DNA from 3 places in the Nonomuraea sp. NPDC047529 genome. Region 1 is predicted to be linked to each of the others. Evidence: riboswitches for the same ligand, from Rfam matches in the RefSeq annotation. Region 1 holds a riboswitch; each other region holds the start of a gene.
What was found. Region 1 has a riboswitch for cyclic di-AMP ahead of ABZ815_RS26200 (NlpC/P60 family protein). Riboswitches for the same ligand answer to the same signal wherever they lie in the genome.
Positions count from the first base shown of each region.

Region 2: linked by a shared signal. The riboswitch ahead of ABZ815_RS21895 (C40 family peptidase) and the one ahead of ABZ815_RS26200 (NlpC/P60 family protein) in region 1 are both predicted to bind cyclic di-AMP.
Region 3: linked by a shared signal. The riboswitch ahead of ABZ815_RS14160 (C40 family peptidase) and the one ahead of ABZ815_RS26200 (NlpC/P60 family protein) in region 1 are both predicted to bind cyclic di-AMP.

Region 1 covers NZ_JBEYTJ010000017.1:130,193-135,362, forward strand. The annotation lists gene ABZ815_RS26180 (NADP-dependent oxidoreductase) at 1-358, opposite strand, end outside; gene ABZ815_RS26185 (helix-turn-helix domain-containing protein) at 439-837, shown strand; gene ABZ815_RS26190 (cytochrome P450) at 827-1,930, opposite strand; gene ABZ815_RS26195 (LuxR C-terminal-related transcriptional regulator) at 2,209-2,421, shown strand; gene ABZ815_RS26200 (NlpC/P60 family protein) at 2,451-3,494, opposite strand; cyclic di-AMP (ydaO/yuaA leader) riboswitch at 3,501-3,652, opposite strand; gene ABZ815_RS26205 (amino-acid N-acetyltransferase) at 3,940-4,509, shown strand; partial or broken gene ABZ815_RS26210 (hypothetical protein) at 4,520-5,170, opposite strand, start outside.
Region 2 covers NZ_JBEYTJ010000013.1:26,796-31,965, reverse strand. The annotation lists gene ABZ815_RS21905 (NYN domain-containing protein) at 1-1,294, shown strand, start outside; gene ABZ815_RS21900 (NlpC/P60 family protein) at 1,427-2,353, shown strand; cyclic di-AMP (ydaO/yuaA leader) riboswitch at 2,749-2,911, shown strand; gene ABZ815_RS21895 (C40 family peptidase) at 3,042-3,524, shown strand; gene ABZ815_RS21890 (hypothetical protein) at 3,678-4,508, shown strand; gene ABZ815_RS21885 (M48 family metalloprotease) at 4,520-5,170, shown strand, end outside.
Region 3 covers NZ_JBEYTJ010000007.1:220,995-226,164, reverse strand. The annotation lists gene ABZ815_RS14170 (branched-chain amino acid aminotransferase) at 1-387, opposite strand, end outside; gene ABZ815_RS14165 (3-isopropylmalate dehydrogenase) at 577-1,623, opposite strand; cyclic di-AMP (ydaO/yuaA leader) riboswitch at 1,723-1,876, shown strand; gene ABZ815_RS14160 (C40 family peptidase) at 1,907-2,461, shown strand; gene ABZ815_RS14155 (NAD(P)-dependent alcohol dehydrogenase) at 2,445-3,437, opposite strand; gene ABZ815_RS14150 (DUF2306 domain-containing protein) at 3,615-4,241, shown strand; gene ABZ815_RS14145 (response regulator transcription factor) at 4,214-4,891, opposite strand; gene ABZ815_RS14140 (sensor histidine kinase) at 4,956-5,170, opposite strand, start outside.

The DNA of each region.
Region 1 (5,170 bases):
TCACGTTCCGCGGGGCGCGGGCCACGGCCGGGGCGTCCAGCACGACGTACTCGGCCTGCGCCTTGTACGGCAGCTCCAGCCGCGCGGAGAGCCCCACGACGTCCTCGCCCACGGTGAAGGAGGTGCCCGGGCCCACCTGGTCCACGGTCCCCGCCGCGTCGAAGCCGATCCCGTACGAGTCCAGCTTCCTGGCCAGCCCGTACGAGGCCAGCGCCCCGGCCGCCACGGCCAGGTCGAAGGGGTTGACCCCGGCCGCCGCCACCTTGACCCGTACCTGGCCGGGCCCCGCCTCCGGCAACGGCGCGGACACCAGCAGGGGAACGCCGGAGCCGCCGATGAGTGCACGCATGTTCGTCATGCCCACGACCCTAAGAAGAGCTACTCTCTTTCAGTAAGTAGGCACCTGGAAGTGCGTAACATACGGCAAGGAGTGAGACGGTGGCGACCACGACGGCGGCGCAGCGGCGTGACCAGGCCAGGCTGGCCTTCGACGCCTACTTCGCCGAATGCCCTTCCCGCAAGCTGCTCGACCGGCTCAGCGACAAATGGGTCACGCTGGTGCTCAGCGCGCTGGCCCGCGGCGAGCGCCGCTACAGCGACCTGTCCCGGCACATCGCGGGGGTCAGCCAGAAGATGCTCACCCAGACCCTGCGCGGCCTGGAGCGCGACGGCCTGGTGGCGCGCCGGGTGACGCCGCAGGTGCCGGTACGGGTCGACTACGCGCTCACCCCGCTCGGCGAAAGCCTGATGCCGCTGGTGATCGCCATCAAGACCTGGGCCGAGGAGCACATCGAGGACGTCGAGGCCGCCAGGGAACGCTACGACGCTACCGCCTGAGCCGCACCGGCAGCCGGGCCAGCCCGCGCAGCACCACGTTCTCCTTGTACGGCGGCTCCGGATCGGCGGCCTCCATCTTCGGCGCGGCCACGGCCAGCGCGGACAGCGCGATCTCGCCCTCCATCCTGGCCAGCGTCGCCCCCAGGCAGAAGTGCAGGCCGAGCCCGAAGGCGAGATGCCGGCCGGGCTCGCGGCCCGGGTCGAACCGGTCGGGATCGGCGAACGCGGCCGGATCGCGATTGGCCGCGCCGATCGGCACGAGCACGGCCGAGCCGGCGGGCACCGGCGTGCCGCCCAGTTCCCTGTCCTCCAGCGCGATCCTGGAGGTGAGCTGGACCGGCGGATCGAAGCGCAACACCTCCTCGACCACCTCCCTCGGCCGCTCGGCGGCGCGGTGCAGCAGGCCGTGCCGCAGCAGGTTCAGCACGCCGTTCGCGATGAGGTTGACGGTGGTCTCGTGGCCGGCCACGAGCAGCAGCACGCAGGTCGACAGCAACTCGGCCTCGGTCAACTCCTCGACGTGCGCGAGGGCGCTCAGGAGGTCCTCACCGGGACGCTCGCGGCGCAGGGCGATCAGGCGGCGGAAGTAGTCGCGGAACTCGTTCCTGGAACGCTCCGTTTCCGACATGAGAGCGTCTGTCAGCATCGGGTCAAGTCCGCGGGCAAGAGCCTCGCTCCATCCGCGGAAGCGCTCGTGGTCCTCCGGCGGCACCCCGAGCATCTCGCTGATCACCATCACCGGCAGCGGGTGGGCGAAGCCGGAAATCAGCTCCGCCTCCTCCGGCAGCCGTCCGATCAGGTCGGCGGTGATCGCCGCGACCCGCGGCCTGAGCCGTTCGACCATGCGCGGGGTGAACGCGCGGCTGACAAGGTTCCGCAACCGGGTGTGATCGGGCGGGTCCATGAGCAGGAACGACCTGCCGGGCTGACCTGCCTCTTCCGCCACGGGCGCGGACGTTCCGTGACCGAACATCGGGTCACGCAGGACGGCCGCGCACAGCTCGTACGTGGTCGTGACGAGCAGCCCGCCGCGCGTTCTGAAGATCGCCCCGACCGCGCGGAGCTCTCGATATCGGACGTACGGATCGCGCACAAATTGCGGATCCGAGGGATCAAAACCCAGGAGGTCGGTGGCGCTCATCGGTGGCTGGACCGGGCCGCCGAATTGATCGTTTGGACCGTTCATAGCGGACCGTGGCGTGCCGACATATGCGGAGTACGTCACATATAAGTGATCATGTCAATAGCACTGGTCAAGGGCGGCGATTGTCGTGCTTGACGACCTTTCCGCGATGCGTTTACCTTCACCGAGACGAGCGGCTTTGCTCCTACTGAAAGGTCCAAGTTCTGCTGTTGGGGGGAGGGCTCCCGGTGGATGTGCTCACTGAAGGCGTTGAGCTGAGCCACGCGGATTTGGCGTTACTGGCTGAACTGGCCAGAGGGGTGACCGTCGACCGGGTCGGGAGACGGCTGGATATCAGCGGACGGACCGTACGCCGGCGGCTCAGAGGCATCTGCGACCGCATCGGCGTGGCCACGGCGATCGAGGCCGTGGCGTGGGCGGCGCGCCGCCAGCTCATCTGACGGCGCGGAACTCCGAAGTGAATCGCCGGTCAGTCCGCGATGCGCACGGCGCCGGCGAACGGCCGATTGCCGAGCGCGGAGATCCGGACGACATCGCCGGTCTGCGGTGCGTGGACCATCATGCCGCCGCCGATGTAGATGCCGACGTGGTGCAGGTCGCTGTAGAAGAAGACCAGGTCGCCGGCGCGGAGCTGGTCGCGGCTGATGTGCGTGCCGGCCGTCCACTGGTCGCCGGTGTAGTGGGGGAGCGAGATGCCCACGCGCTGGTAGGCGGCCATCACCAGGCCGGAGCAGTCGTAGGAGCGCGGCCCTTCGGCGCCCCACACGTACGGCTTGAGCTGCTGGGTGAGGGCCCACTTGGCGGCCTGGGCGGCCTTGCCGTTGCCGATGACCGGCAGGTTGACGCGTACGGCGCGGGTGCCGGGCCGGCCGGCCTCGCCGACGGCCCGCCGGTAGAGGTTGCTCTCGACCTTGGCGACCAGCTTGGTGATCTTCGAGCGCTTGCCCTCAAGATCACTGACGATCTTCTGGACCTCGGCGATGCGGGTCTTGGCGCCCGACCTGGCGCGCTCGGCGGCCTCCATGGCCTTGGCGAGCTGGTTGACCTCCTCGCCCTGCTGCTGTTCGAGCGCGTACGTGGTCGCGGCCCGGTCGAGGAAGGTCTCAGGGTCGTCGGACTGGGCGAAGACCAGGGCCTTGTCCAGGCCGCCGGTGATGTAGGCGTTCTGGGCGAGCAGCGTGGCCCTGGCGCGCTTGGCGGCCAGGTCGGACTCGCTGGTGGCCAGGGTCTTCTGGGCGGCGTCGTTGGCCTTCTGCGCGGACTTCAGCCGTTCGCGCTGCCCGTTGTACTCCTCGGTCAGCGTCTCGATCTCTTCGTGCATCTTCTCGACCTGGTCGGCCAGCTCGGAGAGCGACGGCTTCGGGTCGGCGGCGGCGGAACCGACGGGTACGGCGAACAGCATCGCGGCGACGGCGGCGCCGATGACGCCGAGGCGACGTGAGCGCCTGGCCTGCTCCCGGGGACGGGCGTGCCTGCCCCCCGGCTTCCCCTCGCGATCGAGCGTCCGCTTCACCAACCAAGCTCCTCTCATCGACGCCGGCCGGGTTAGCTGACGGGTTCGGGCCGGAGCAGCCCTACCGAGATGATCGGATTCACCCCGAGTGGTGGCGCGAGGTGCTCGCCACCGGTGGTTCCCCGGCTTCCCTTGCGGGAATTGGGCGTGTCTTTCCGCGCGCATTACGCGGAGAACATCGTCGCTGGACACTAATGCACTCCGGGTTCGCGCTCAACCGGAACTACCGAGTCTGTAGAGGTTTCACAACTGAAGGGTCACAAGGTGATCTCGTGGGTAGCCGTACGGAAGCGGGCTTCTGCACCTTTTGTCCAGCATTCTGGGGGGTGACGACTGGAGGAAAGCTCCAGGTCGGGGCGTGTTCATCTGGACACAGCATGTGATGAGATGCCCGAGACGTGGGATTTAGGGCTGAGCCGTAATGAGATCTGTACCCTGGAGAGCCATGGAGCAGGTGGCCGAAGTGGCAGTCCCCGAGACCGCGGTCGTGGTCAGGCGTGCCCGCACGCCCGACGTGCGCGCGATCAGGCGTCTCGTGGACACCTACGCGGGCGCGGGTCCGCGGCTCCTGGAGAAGGCCACGGTCACGCTGTACGAGGACGTCCAGGAGTTCTGGGTGGCCGAGCTGAGCGGGGAGGTCGTCGGCTGCGGCGCGCTTCACGTGCTCTGGGAGGATCTCGCCGAGGTCCGTACGGTGGCGGTCGATCCGGCGTGCCGGGGAATGGGGGCCGGGCATCGGATCGTCTCGGCACTCGTCCGGCAGGCGAAGGATCTGGGGCTGCGACGTGTATTCTGTCTGACTTTTGAGGTCGACTTCTTCGCGAGGCACGGTTTCCGCCCCATCCAGGGCACGCCGGTCTCACCCGAGGTCTACGCCGAGTTGCTGGCCTCGTACGACGAGGGTGTGGCGGAGTTCCTTGATCTGGAACACGTCAAACCGAACACCCTTGGCAACACCCGCATGCTGCTGCATCTGACATCGGGTGACGCGGACCTTGACCACTTGGAAAGGTGATTGTTGATACCTATGTCGATACGTTGGGCAGCACAGGCATGTGTCCTGACACGTGCCACATGCGCACTCGAAGCGAGGTGACACGGTGAGCACCGGACAGCCGCCGTATCCACAGGACGAATCCGGCGAGAACCCCGAGTACGGGCAGCACCAGGGCCGTCGCCCCGGTGAGCCCGACCCGGACGTGACTGTGGTCGGCTACCGGGCGGACGACGCCTATGGCCAGCCCCCATATGGCCAGCAGCAGCAACAGGGCTACGGCCAGCAACCCCAATACGGTCAGCAACAGCAGCACGGCCAGCAGCAGGGCTACGGCCAGCAGCCCCAGTACGGCCAGCAGCAGGGATATGGCCAGCAGCAGGGCTACGGCCAGCAGCCGCAGTCCTCGGGCCAGCAGTACACCCAGCCCGGCTATGGCCAGGAGGCCCAGTACGGCCAGCAGGCCGCCTCGGGCCAGCAGGGTTATGGCCAGCAGCCGCAGTACGGCCAGCAGCCCCAGTCGCTGCCCGACTACGGTCAGCAGCAGCAGGGCTATGGCCAGGAGGCCCAGTACGGGCAGCAGGGCCAGCAGGGTTATGGCCAGCAGCCCGCCTCCGGCCAGCAGCAGGGTTACGGCCAGCAGCCGCAGTCCTCGGGCCAGCAGTACACCCAGCCCGGCTAT
Region 2 (5,170 bases), on a different contig from region 1:
CCCGCTTCCCGAGCAGGTGCGCCTCAACGTCGTCGACCTGGCGGCGCAGGTTCTCGGCACCATGCCCGCGGTCTCCGTGCCGCCGCCGCTGCGCGGCATCGCCAAGTTCGACCCGCGCAAACGCGCCAAGCTGGGCAGCGCGCCGATCGCCGCGCAACTGGAGAACGACAAGAAGTTCCGCGAACTGGTCGCCGAGTCCGTCGCCGCCGGATGGCCCGAGCTGGTCGCCGCCCTGGCCGAGGGGAGCGTGCCGCCCGCCGCCGACCCCGTGCTGGTGGCGGCCGCAGCCTATCTCACCAGGCCGCCCGGCTGGGCGGAGATGATCGAAACCGCCCGCGCCGACCTGGAGCAGTCCGCCGTGGCGGCCGAGGGCTCCGAGCGCGAGGAGGCGGTGACCCGGCTGCGCGAGCAGCTCGCCGCGCAGAAGACCGCCGCCAAGGAGGAGGCCGACCGGCTGCGCGAGCAGATCAAGGCGGCCCGCGCCGAGAACTCCGACCTGCGGCGCAAGCTCCACGACGCCCGCGAGCGGGCCAAGGCCGCCGTCCGCAGGGCCGAGGAGATGGAGCAGGCCGCCGACGACGCCCGGCACGCCGCCTCCACGGCCGGCAACGCGGGCGAGGCCGAGCTGCGCCGCCTGCGCGAGCGGCTGGCCGACGTGGAGAGGCAGCTCGAAGCCTCCCGCCGGGCCGCCCGCGAGGGCCGCAGCATCGAGGACGCCCGCATCAGGGTGCTGCTCGACGCGCTCCAGGACGCCTCGGCCGGGCTGCGCAGGGAGCTGGCGCTGCCCACCACGATCAGTAAGCCCGCCGACTCGGTCGCGGCCAGCACCGGCGAGCGTCCCGGGGTGCGCGGCGTGCCGGCGCGGGCCCTGGCCGACGACGACCCGCAGCTCCTCGACCAGCTCCTGGCGCTGCCGCAGGTCCATCTGATCATCGACGGCTACAACGTCACCAAGACCGGCTACGGCACGTTCACCCTCGCCGACCAGCGCAACCGGCTGATGACCGGCCTGGGCGGCCTGGTCGCGCAGACCCGCGTCGAGGTGACGGTGGTCTTCGACGGTGCAGAGCTCAACGCGCCCGTGCAGGTGGTGGCGCCGCGCGGGGTGCGGGTGCTGTTCAGCGCGCCGGGGGAGATCGCCGACGACCTCATCCGCCGGCTCGTCCGCGCCGAGCCGCCCGGCCGGGCCATCGCCGTCGTCTCCTCCGACCGTGAGGTGGCCGAGTCCGTCCGCCGGATGGGCGCCAGACCCGTTCCGTCGGGTCTGCTGCTGCGCCGGTTGGGCCGCGCATAAGTTACGAATTAGCACTATTGGCGAGACCCCACCCGCCACTTCTGTACTATTTCGCCCCAGGTGTAATCCCTGGGAGGCGACGCTGTGAGGTTTGGCCGGGTCACGTTGGCGGCGGGTCTCGCGATCGGGCTGATGACGGTCCCGATGGGTGCGGCGCTCGCTGATCCCAAGCCCACTCTCAAGCAGGCCAAGGCCAAGCTGGAGAAGCTGAACGACAAGGCCGACAAGGTCGTCGACCGGTACAACACGGCGACCGAGGAGTACAAGAAGGCCAAGAACGCCTACACCAAGCTGAACGACCGCTACAAGCAGAAGCTGCAGACGGTCGCCGACCTGCGGGCCGACATCATCAGGGCGGCGGTGGACTCGTACAAGATGGGCGGGGACGTCGCGTCCCTGCCGGGCTTGATGGGCGCGGACGACCCCGAGAACCTGCTGGCCGGGATGGCCATGGCCGGGCAGCTCTCGCGTGAGCGGCTGGAGAAGCTGGCCGCCTTCGACCGCGAGAACAAGGGGCTCAAGGTCGAGCGCGACAACGCCGAGACCGCCCTGGCGGACGCCGACAAGGAGCGGGACGCGGTCCAGAAGGAGCGCGCCGAGGTCCTGAAGCTGGTCGGCGAGCAGAAGAAGCTCCTGGACAAGCTGGGGGCCTACAACCCGGGCAACCCCAACAGCACCGGCATCAAGTACACCGGTCCCGCCTCGGGCAACGCGGCCGCCGTTCTGCGCTTCGCCTTCGCCCAGGTCGGCAAGCCGTACATCTTCGGGGGCACGGGCCCGCGCGGCTACGACTGCTCAGGGCTGACCCAGGCCGCCTGGCGCGCGGCCGGCGTCTCGTTGCCGCGTACGACGTGGCAGCAGTGGGCCTGGGGCTCCGGACGCAAGGTGGACATCAAGGACCTCCAGCCCGGGGACCTCATCTTCAGCGAGGGGCTGGGGCACGTCAGCATCTACGCGGGCGGGGGCAAGATCGTCCACGCGCCGCAGACGGGTGACGTCGTGAAGGTCGTCCGGCTCTCGGACTACCGCCGCCCGCTGGTCGGAGCCATCCGCCCCTGACCTCCGGTCCACCGGGACTCCTCCCGACACTCGCCCTCGGCCGCCCGTCTCGAAGGCCGCAGGGACCACCGGCGTGCCCGCTCTTCCGGCCTGTGGGACGAAGGGGACAAAAGGTGTCAAAGGGCCCTGACAAGCGCCTGCGTCAGGAAGTGTGAGAAGGGTCACATTTAGGTAACGGAGCCTGTGGCTCCAGCAGGGGTTTCCTCCCTTACTCGTGCCTTTATTCGATCTTTACAACCTGACTCCCCCTTTGCACTTTCTTGACCCCTCGGCGTAGTTTCTGGCGTCGCGGTCGGCAAGCCATGCGAGCCGCGAATCGACATCGGAACCCCCGATGTGGACCACATAAAAATCCGTCGGTCGCCGCCGATATCCCCATTCAGGCACATCAATCGAGTGGCGACCTGCCGAGTCCGTGCAGCCAGGAGGCGCGGAGCCGGGGACCCAAAGATCCCGTCATCCCCCGGGATCAGGGGTGAATCGGCGCGTTCAGCGCCGTAGGGCGACTTCCAGGCCCGAATCCGTCAGCTAACCCGGTAGGCGTTCGTGGAAGACACAAGGAGAAATCCTGTCTACCTCCCTGCATAACCCCCGTCTGTCCCGTCTCGCCCTGAAGGGCGTCGCACTCACGATGACCGTGACGGCCGGAGGTGCGGTTCTCCATGCCGTGCCGGCCGGGGCGCAGACGGTGAGCGAATCGGCCGTCAGGCTCACCGCGGTGTCCAGCACCGCCGAGGCGGCCACCACCAGGTCGGCCAAGTCGGCGAAGAGCGCCAGGTCGGCCAAGGCGGCGAAGGCCGCCAGGCAGAAGGTGAGGGCCCACAAGGCCGTCGCCGTCGCCAAGCACCAGATCGGCGACCCGTACCGGTACGGGGCCACGGGTCCTGGTGCGTTCGACTGCTCCGGACTCGTCCAGTACGCCTGGAAGAAGGCCGGGGTGCGACTCCCACGCGTGACGAGCAGCCAGTTCGCCCGCATTCGGCACAAGGTCTCCTGGCGGAAGCTCAAGCCGGGCGACCTGATGTTCTTCAACGGGCTGGGCCACGTCGGCATGTACGTCGGCCACGGCAAGATGATCCATTCGCCGAGGACCGGCGAACGGGTGCGCATCGACAAACTGGGCGGATGGCGGAAGTCGTCGTTCGTCGGCGCGGTGCGTCCCGGCGCGTGACAACAGGCCCCGCCCGGACCCTCCCCGGTCCGGGCCGGGGCCTGTCGCATGTCCGGCTTCCTGCTGCGAACCGCAGGTCCGGCCTTGCGGAGAGGGCGTGGGCCCGGTCTCGTGAAGGGGGCGTGCGGGCCGCGGGCCGACTAGCATCGGGCCGTGTCCTCGCAGGTGCGTCCGTCCCTCCGCGGTCCGCGTCTGCTCCTGCCCGTCCTGCTGCTGGCGGCGGTTCTCGTGGTCGCCGACGCGCCGCCCGGCGCCGTCCTGCCCGCCGGGGCGCGCGATCTGTGGGCCGGCGGCGGTCAGGTGGTCCGCGGCGGACGGTCCGTGGTCGTGGGGCATCACGCCGAGCCCGGCGTGCTCGCCGATCTCGCCCGTCGCGCCGACCTCGCCGGTCGGCGGGTGTCCGCGCTGCTCGGCCGGCCGGTACGCGCGCTGGTCGTCGTACCGGACTCCGACGCCGAGGCGGCCGGGCTGGCGGGCACGGGCCCGCTGGACGGGCTGGCCGCGGTGGCCGACGGCCCGAGGGTGATCATCGTCCCCGGCTCCTTCGCGCGGCTCACCCCCACCGGACGCGACGTCGTCCTCACCCACGAGCTCACGCACGTCGCCGCAGGCACCGACCGGCTGCCCGTCTGGCTCTACGAGGGGTTCGCCGACTACGTGGCCTACCGCGACGCCGGACTCCCCGTCAGGACTGCCGCCGCCGAACTCGCCGCCGAAGTACGGGCCGGCCGGCTGCCGAGCGAGTTGCCCGGAGCCGCGGCTTTCGCCCCCACGGCAGCCGACCCCGGACGGCTCGCGCGGGCGTACCAGGAGGCCTGGATGGCGTGTCGCTTCCTCGCAGACCGGTTCGGTGACGGGACCCTGGTACGGCTCTACCGTGATGCCCGCGTGGCCGGCGTCGATCAGGCGCTCGCCTCCGTGGGGCTGACCGCCGAGACACTGGCGGCACGGTGGCGCGAGTACGTACGAGAGCAGCTCGCGTGAAGGGGAGGCAGATGAGCGAGCGGAACGACCCGCCCCGGGAGGGGGACGAGCCCGCGGGAGCGGTCGCCAGAGGGGCCGACGAGCCCGGTACGGCGGTCGCGGCGGGCCACGGCGGCGGTGTGGCCATCAGGGACGACGAGGACGGGCGCCCCGGCGACGGCGGCCCGCCGGAACCCTCCGGCACCACCGAACCCCCCGAGTCCCCAGGTCACCCCGACGACCCGGACGACCCGGACACCTCCGGCCCCACCCCCGGCGAACGCCCCGACGCGGACGCCGACCCCGACACCGAGGACCCCCGCCACCTCCATCCCCCCACCCCCGACGAGCGCCCCCACGCGAAGGACGCCGAGAGCCCCGCCGAGAACTCCGCCGAGAACTCCGCCGAGAGCGCGGACGCCCCGGGCAAGCCCGGCAAGGGCCGAGGCGACGGCAAGGGCGGCAAAGGCGGCAAGCGTGGCAAGGGTGGTGAAGGCGGAAAGGACGGCGCGGGCCGCCCCGGCGACCCGTCGGACAGCACCACCACCCCCAAGGACGCCCCCGACGACGCCGACCCCCGTCCCGGCCCCGGCGACCTGGTAGGAACGGCGGAACACCTGATCGCCCGAGAACGGCAACGCGCCGAATCCCGCTCCAGGCGCGCCGCAGGCATCGCCCTGGCC
Region 3 (5,170 bases), on a different contig from region 1:
CGAGACCAGGAGCTCCAGCGACTCCACGAACGCCTCCTCCGGCAGCTCCGGCATGGCCATGCGCTCGGCCGAGCGGTTGAAGCGGGCGGCGTTCGCGTACGGACGGAAGGCCACGATCGAGCCGGAGATCTGCCGGTACGCCTTCAGTCCCTCGAAGAGCTCCTGCGCGTAGTGGAAGACCGAGGTCGCGGGGTCGAGCAGGAGCGGCCCGTACGGCAGGAGCGCGGCGTCGTGCCACCCCTGGCCCTCGGTGTAGTCGATCGTGATCATGTGGTCGGTGAAGACCTGCCCGAACCCGGGGTTCGCCAGTACCTGCTCCCGCTCGGCCGCGGTGCGAGCGTGGTCGGAATGCTGCACGTCGAAGCTGAGCTTCTGAGCGATGGTCATGACGACGGTCCTTACTCTCTGCGAATCTACGATCCTGAAAGCTACTGCCCACGAGCAGTATTCGTACTTCCTATTGTCTTGCCATTTGGGATGGCAAGAGGCAGTTGGGATGGGTTCAACCCTCTGAACGCCAAAAAGCGCCTGGCAGTCCTCGTCGGGACCGCCAGGCGCGTACGGGGCTAGACGGTCCTAGCCGGATACTCGCGCGGAGATGTCGTCGCCGATCTCGCTGGTCGAACGGCCGGCGCGGCCGGTGACGCGCTCGGCGATGTCGGCGGCCACGGCCTGCTCGACCTTGGCGGCCTCGGCGTGCAGGCCGAGGTGGTCGAGGAGCATGCCCACGGACAGGATGGTGGCGGTCGGGTCGGCCTTGCCCTGACCGGCGATGTCGGGCGCGCTGCCGTGCACCGGCTCGAACATGCTCGGCGAGGTGCGCTCGGGGTTGATGTTGCCGCTGGCCGCCAGGCCGATGCCGCCGGCGATCGCGGCGCCGAGGTCGGTGATGATGTCGCCGAACAGGTTGTCGGTGACGATCACGTCGAAGCGCTCGGGCTGGGTGACGAAGAACATCGAGGCCGCGTCGATGTGGCTGTAGTCGGTGGTGACGTCGGGGAACTCCTCGGCCACGCGGTTGACCGTGCGCTGCCAAAGGTCGCCGGCGAAGGTGAGCACGTTCGTCTTGTGGACGAGCGTGAGCTTCTTGCGGGGCCGCGACTGCGCCTTCTGGAAGGCGTAACGCACGACGCGCTCGACGCCGTGGGCGGTGTTCAGCGACTCCTGGGTGGCGATCTCGTGCGGCGTGCCGCGCCGCATGACGCCGCCGGTGCCGGCGTAGAGGCCCTCGGTGCCCTCGCGGACGACGACCATGTCGATGTGCTCGGCGGTGGCGCCGGCCAGCGCGGTCTCGACGCCGGGGAACAGCTTGACCGGGCGCAGGTTGACGTAGTGGTCGAACTCGAACCTGAGCTTGAGCAGCAGGTCGCGCTCCAGGATGCCCGGCGGCACGCTGGGGTCGCCGACGGCGCCGAGCAGGATCGCGTCGTAGCCGCGCAGCTCTTCGAGCACCGCGTCGGGCAGCGTCTCGCCCGTGCGGTGGTAGCGGGCTGCGCCCAGGTCGTAGTGGGTGGGCTCGATCTTCGTGCCCACGGCCTCCAGGGCCTTGAGCCCTTCGGCTACGACCTCGGCACCGATGCCATCCCCGGGGATGACGGCCAGGCGGATGTTACGCGACTCCATGGGCGGTACCTTACCGGCTCGTCTCGGCTGACGAACACATCATCTCAATCTCCGGACAATCCGTTTTGGGGGGATTGCGACCTTTTGACCGTTTCGTTAGAGTCCGACGAGCCTAATCCACGCAGCCGCTGCGTGGAGCCGGGGACCCATCTTTCCCCCCGGGGCGAATCGGCACCGCTCTCAAGCACCGCCGTAGGGCTACTTCCAGGCCCGAGCCCGTCAGCTAACCCGGCCGGCCACGTGGAAGGACAGTCCCCTGTCTAGCATCGCCATTCTCCTGGCGGTGGCGGCGGGCGGAGCGGGTCTCGCGCCCGCCGCTCCCGTCGCTCCCGCCGACCCCACCCCCGCCATCACCCTCACCGGCCCCCAGGTGAAACAGGTCCAGGAACGGCACGTGCCGAAACCGGCCTGGAAGGTCGCCCTCGAATACGCCATGGACAAGCGCGGCACCCCGTACGTGTGGGGCGGCGCCAGCGAGCGGGGCTACGACTGCTCGGGCCTCATGCTCCGGGCCTACGAGGACGCCGGCATCGAGCTCCCCAGAGTCGCCGCGGATCAGTACGGCGCCTTCTCCAAGAAAATCGCCTGGAAGGACCTCAAACCAGGCGACCTGGTGTTCTTCAGCGGCCTCGGCCACGTCGGCATGATCTCCAAGCCCGGCTACATGGTCCACTCCCCCCACACCGGCGACGTGGTGAAGGAGGAACGCCTGTCGCAGTGGCGCAGGCAGGCCTTCGTCGGCGCGGTACGCCCCGACCCCAAGGGCGTCAAGCGCTGGGCCGACTACGCCCAGCTCCGCAAGGCCCCGGCCCCCGCCATGCTCACCGCGACCCTGTGACGACGACCTTCCCCGGCGAGTGTCCCTCCTCCTGGTAGCGGACGGCCGCCGGGATCTCGCCGAACGGGAAGGTCCTGTCGATGACCGGGGTGACCTCCCCCTGCTCGATCAGCCCGGTCAGCGTCAGCAGGTTCGCCCTGTTGCTCCCGCAGCGGACCACGTCCGCCCTGACGATCCGCTGCGGGACGAAGGACGCCGACGCCAGTGCGGCGAACATGTGGCCGGCCGGCTGCACCCAGCGGCCGGCCGGCCCGCCGACCAGCACGTACGTGCCCTTCCTGGTCAGCACGCGACGGCAGTCCGACAGCCGGCGGCCGCCCGCCACGTCGATGAGGAGGTCGAAGCGCCGGCCCGAGGTCGCGAAGTCCTCCTTGGTGTGGTCGACGACGTCGTCCGCGCCGAGCGAGCGGACCAGGTCCGCGTTGCGCCCGCCGCACACGCCGGTGACGTGGGCCCCCATCGACCTGGCGAGCTGCACGGCGAACGTGCCCACACCGCCGGACGCGCCGTTGACCAGCACCTTCTGGCCCGGCTGCACGCGTCCCTCGTCGCGCAGCGCGATCAGCGCGGTGTTGGCCGCCATCGGCACCGCCGCCGCCTGCTCGAACGACAGCCCCCGCGGCTTGGGGGCCACCTCGTCCTGCCGCAGGCAGACGTACTCGCCGAAGCCGCCCCGCAGGGACATCGCGTACACCTCGTCGCCGGGGCGGAACAGCGTGACGTCCTTGCCCGCCGCCTCGACCTCCCCCGCCACGTCGGCCCCGAGGACGGCGATGCTGGGCCGCAGCAGCCCGACCCCGCCGCCCATGACCCGGGCCAGGTACGGCTCTCCCCGCATGAAGTGCCAGTCATAGGGCTGCACGGACGTGGCCCGCACCCGGATCAGCACCTCGTCGTCGCGCGGCACGGGCCGCTCGACCTCGGTCAGGACGAGCTGGTCGGGCGAGCCGAACCTGCGCAGGACGTAGGCCTTCATCGTTTCCTCCCTCGTGGATGTGCCGTCAGTGTGGGCGCGACCTGCGCGGACGCTCAACGGTCGAAAGGCGACGGCTCGATGGCCGAAAGTACGACGGCCCGTCCCGCCGATGGTGCGAACAGGGAGGGGCCGTCCGCGCGATGACCCGGCACGGCCGCGGCCGTCACCCTCTTCCCCATGAGATGGATCGCACCTGCCGGGCTGCTCACGCTCAGCGTCGTCCCCCTGGTCGCCGGCGCCCTCCGGGTGACCGAGCTGGCCTCCGGCGCCGCCGTCACGGCCGACAACGCGCGGTTCTTCGCCATGCCCGTGCCGGTGCTGCTGCACATCCCGGCGTCGCTGGCGTTCTGCGTCCTCGGCACGTTCCAGTTCCAGGCCGGGTTCCGGGCCCGGCGGCCCGGGTGGCACCGGGTGGCTGGGCGGGCGCTGGTGGCGTCCGGGCTGGTCGCGGCGCTGTCAGGGCTGTGGCTGACGCTCTTCTCCGACCTCCCGGCGGGCGACGGCACGCTGCTGGCCGCCTTCCGGCTGCTGTTCGGGACGGCCATGGCCGCCTGCCTCCTGCTCGGCCTGGCCGCGATCCGGCGGCGCGACGTCGCCCGGCATCGGGCCTGGATGACGCGCGGGTACGCGATCGGGCTCGGCGCGGGCACGCAGGCGTTCACCCTGGCGTTCGGGCTGGCCGCCTTCGGGCCACCTGGCGAGCTGGGCCGGGCGCTGCTCGTCGGCGCGGGCTGGGTGATCAACCTGGCGGTGGCCGAGTCGGTCGTCCGCCGGGGTCAGGTGCGTACGCGGTCGGTCTCGTAGGCCCACATGGCGATCTCGACGCGGTTGCGCACGCCGAGCTTGGTCATCAGGCTCGCGACGTGGCTCTTGACCGTGCTGAGCGAGATGTGCAGCTCGGCGGCGATCTCGCTGTTGGTCCGGCCGCGGGCCACCGCGCGCAGGATCTCCTCCTCGCGGCCGGTGAGCGCCTCGACCGGCTGCGCGGGCGCCTCGATACGCCCGGCCCCGGCGAACGCGGCCAGCAGGCGCGCGGTCACGCTCGGGGCGATGAGCGCCTCGCCGCCGGCCGCCGCGGTCACCGCCTGGGCGAGCAGCGCGGGGCCGGCGTCCTTGAGCAGGAAGCCCCTGGCTCCGGCGCGGAGGGCGGCGTAGACGTACTCGTCGAGGTCGAAGGTGGTGATCACGACCACCGCCATGGGGTCGGCGACGTCGGGCCCGGCCAGCTGCCGGGTGGCCGCGATGCCATCGAGGCCGGGCATGCGGATGTCGAACAGGCACACGTCGGGACGCAGGCGGCGGGCCAGCTCGACGGCCCGCCTGCCGTCGCCGGCCTCGCCGACAACCTCGATGCCGGGCTGGGCGTCGAGGATCATCCTGAGCCCGGTGCGGGCGATCTCCTGGTCGTCGGCGACGAGCACCCGGATGGCCCCCGCCTCCCGCTGCTCGGTCACGCGGGCTTCCCCTGGTCGGTCACGCGGCCTCCCGTCGGTCGGTCATGCGGCTTCCCCTGCTCGGTCATGCGGCTTCCCTGGGCAGGACGGCGGTGACCGTCCAGCCTCGGTTGGGGTTGGGGCCCGCCTCGCAGGTGCCGCCGAGCAGGGCGGCGCGTTCGATCATGCCGATGAGACCGTAACCGGGGGCGGCGACGCCACCGGCGCGGTCGCCATCGTCGCTCACGGTCAGGCGGACGGCGGCGTCGTCGGCGGTGACGCGGACGGTGATGTGGGTGG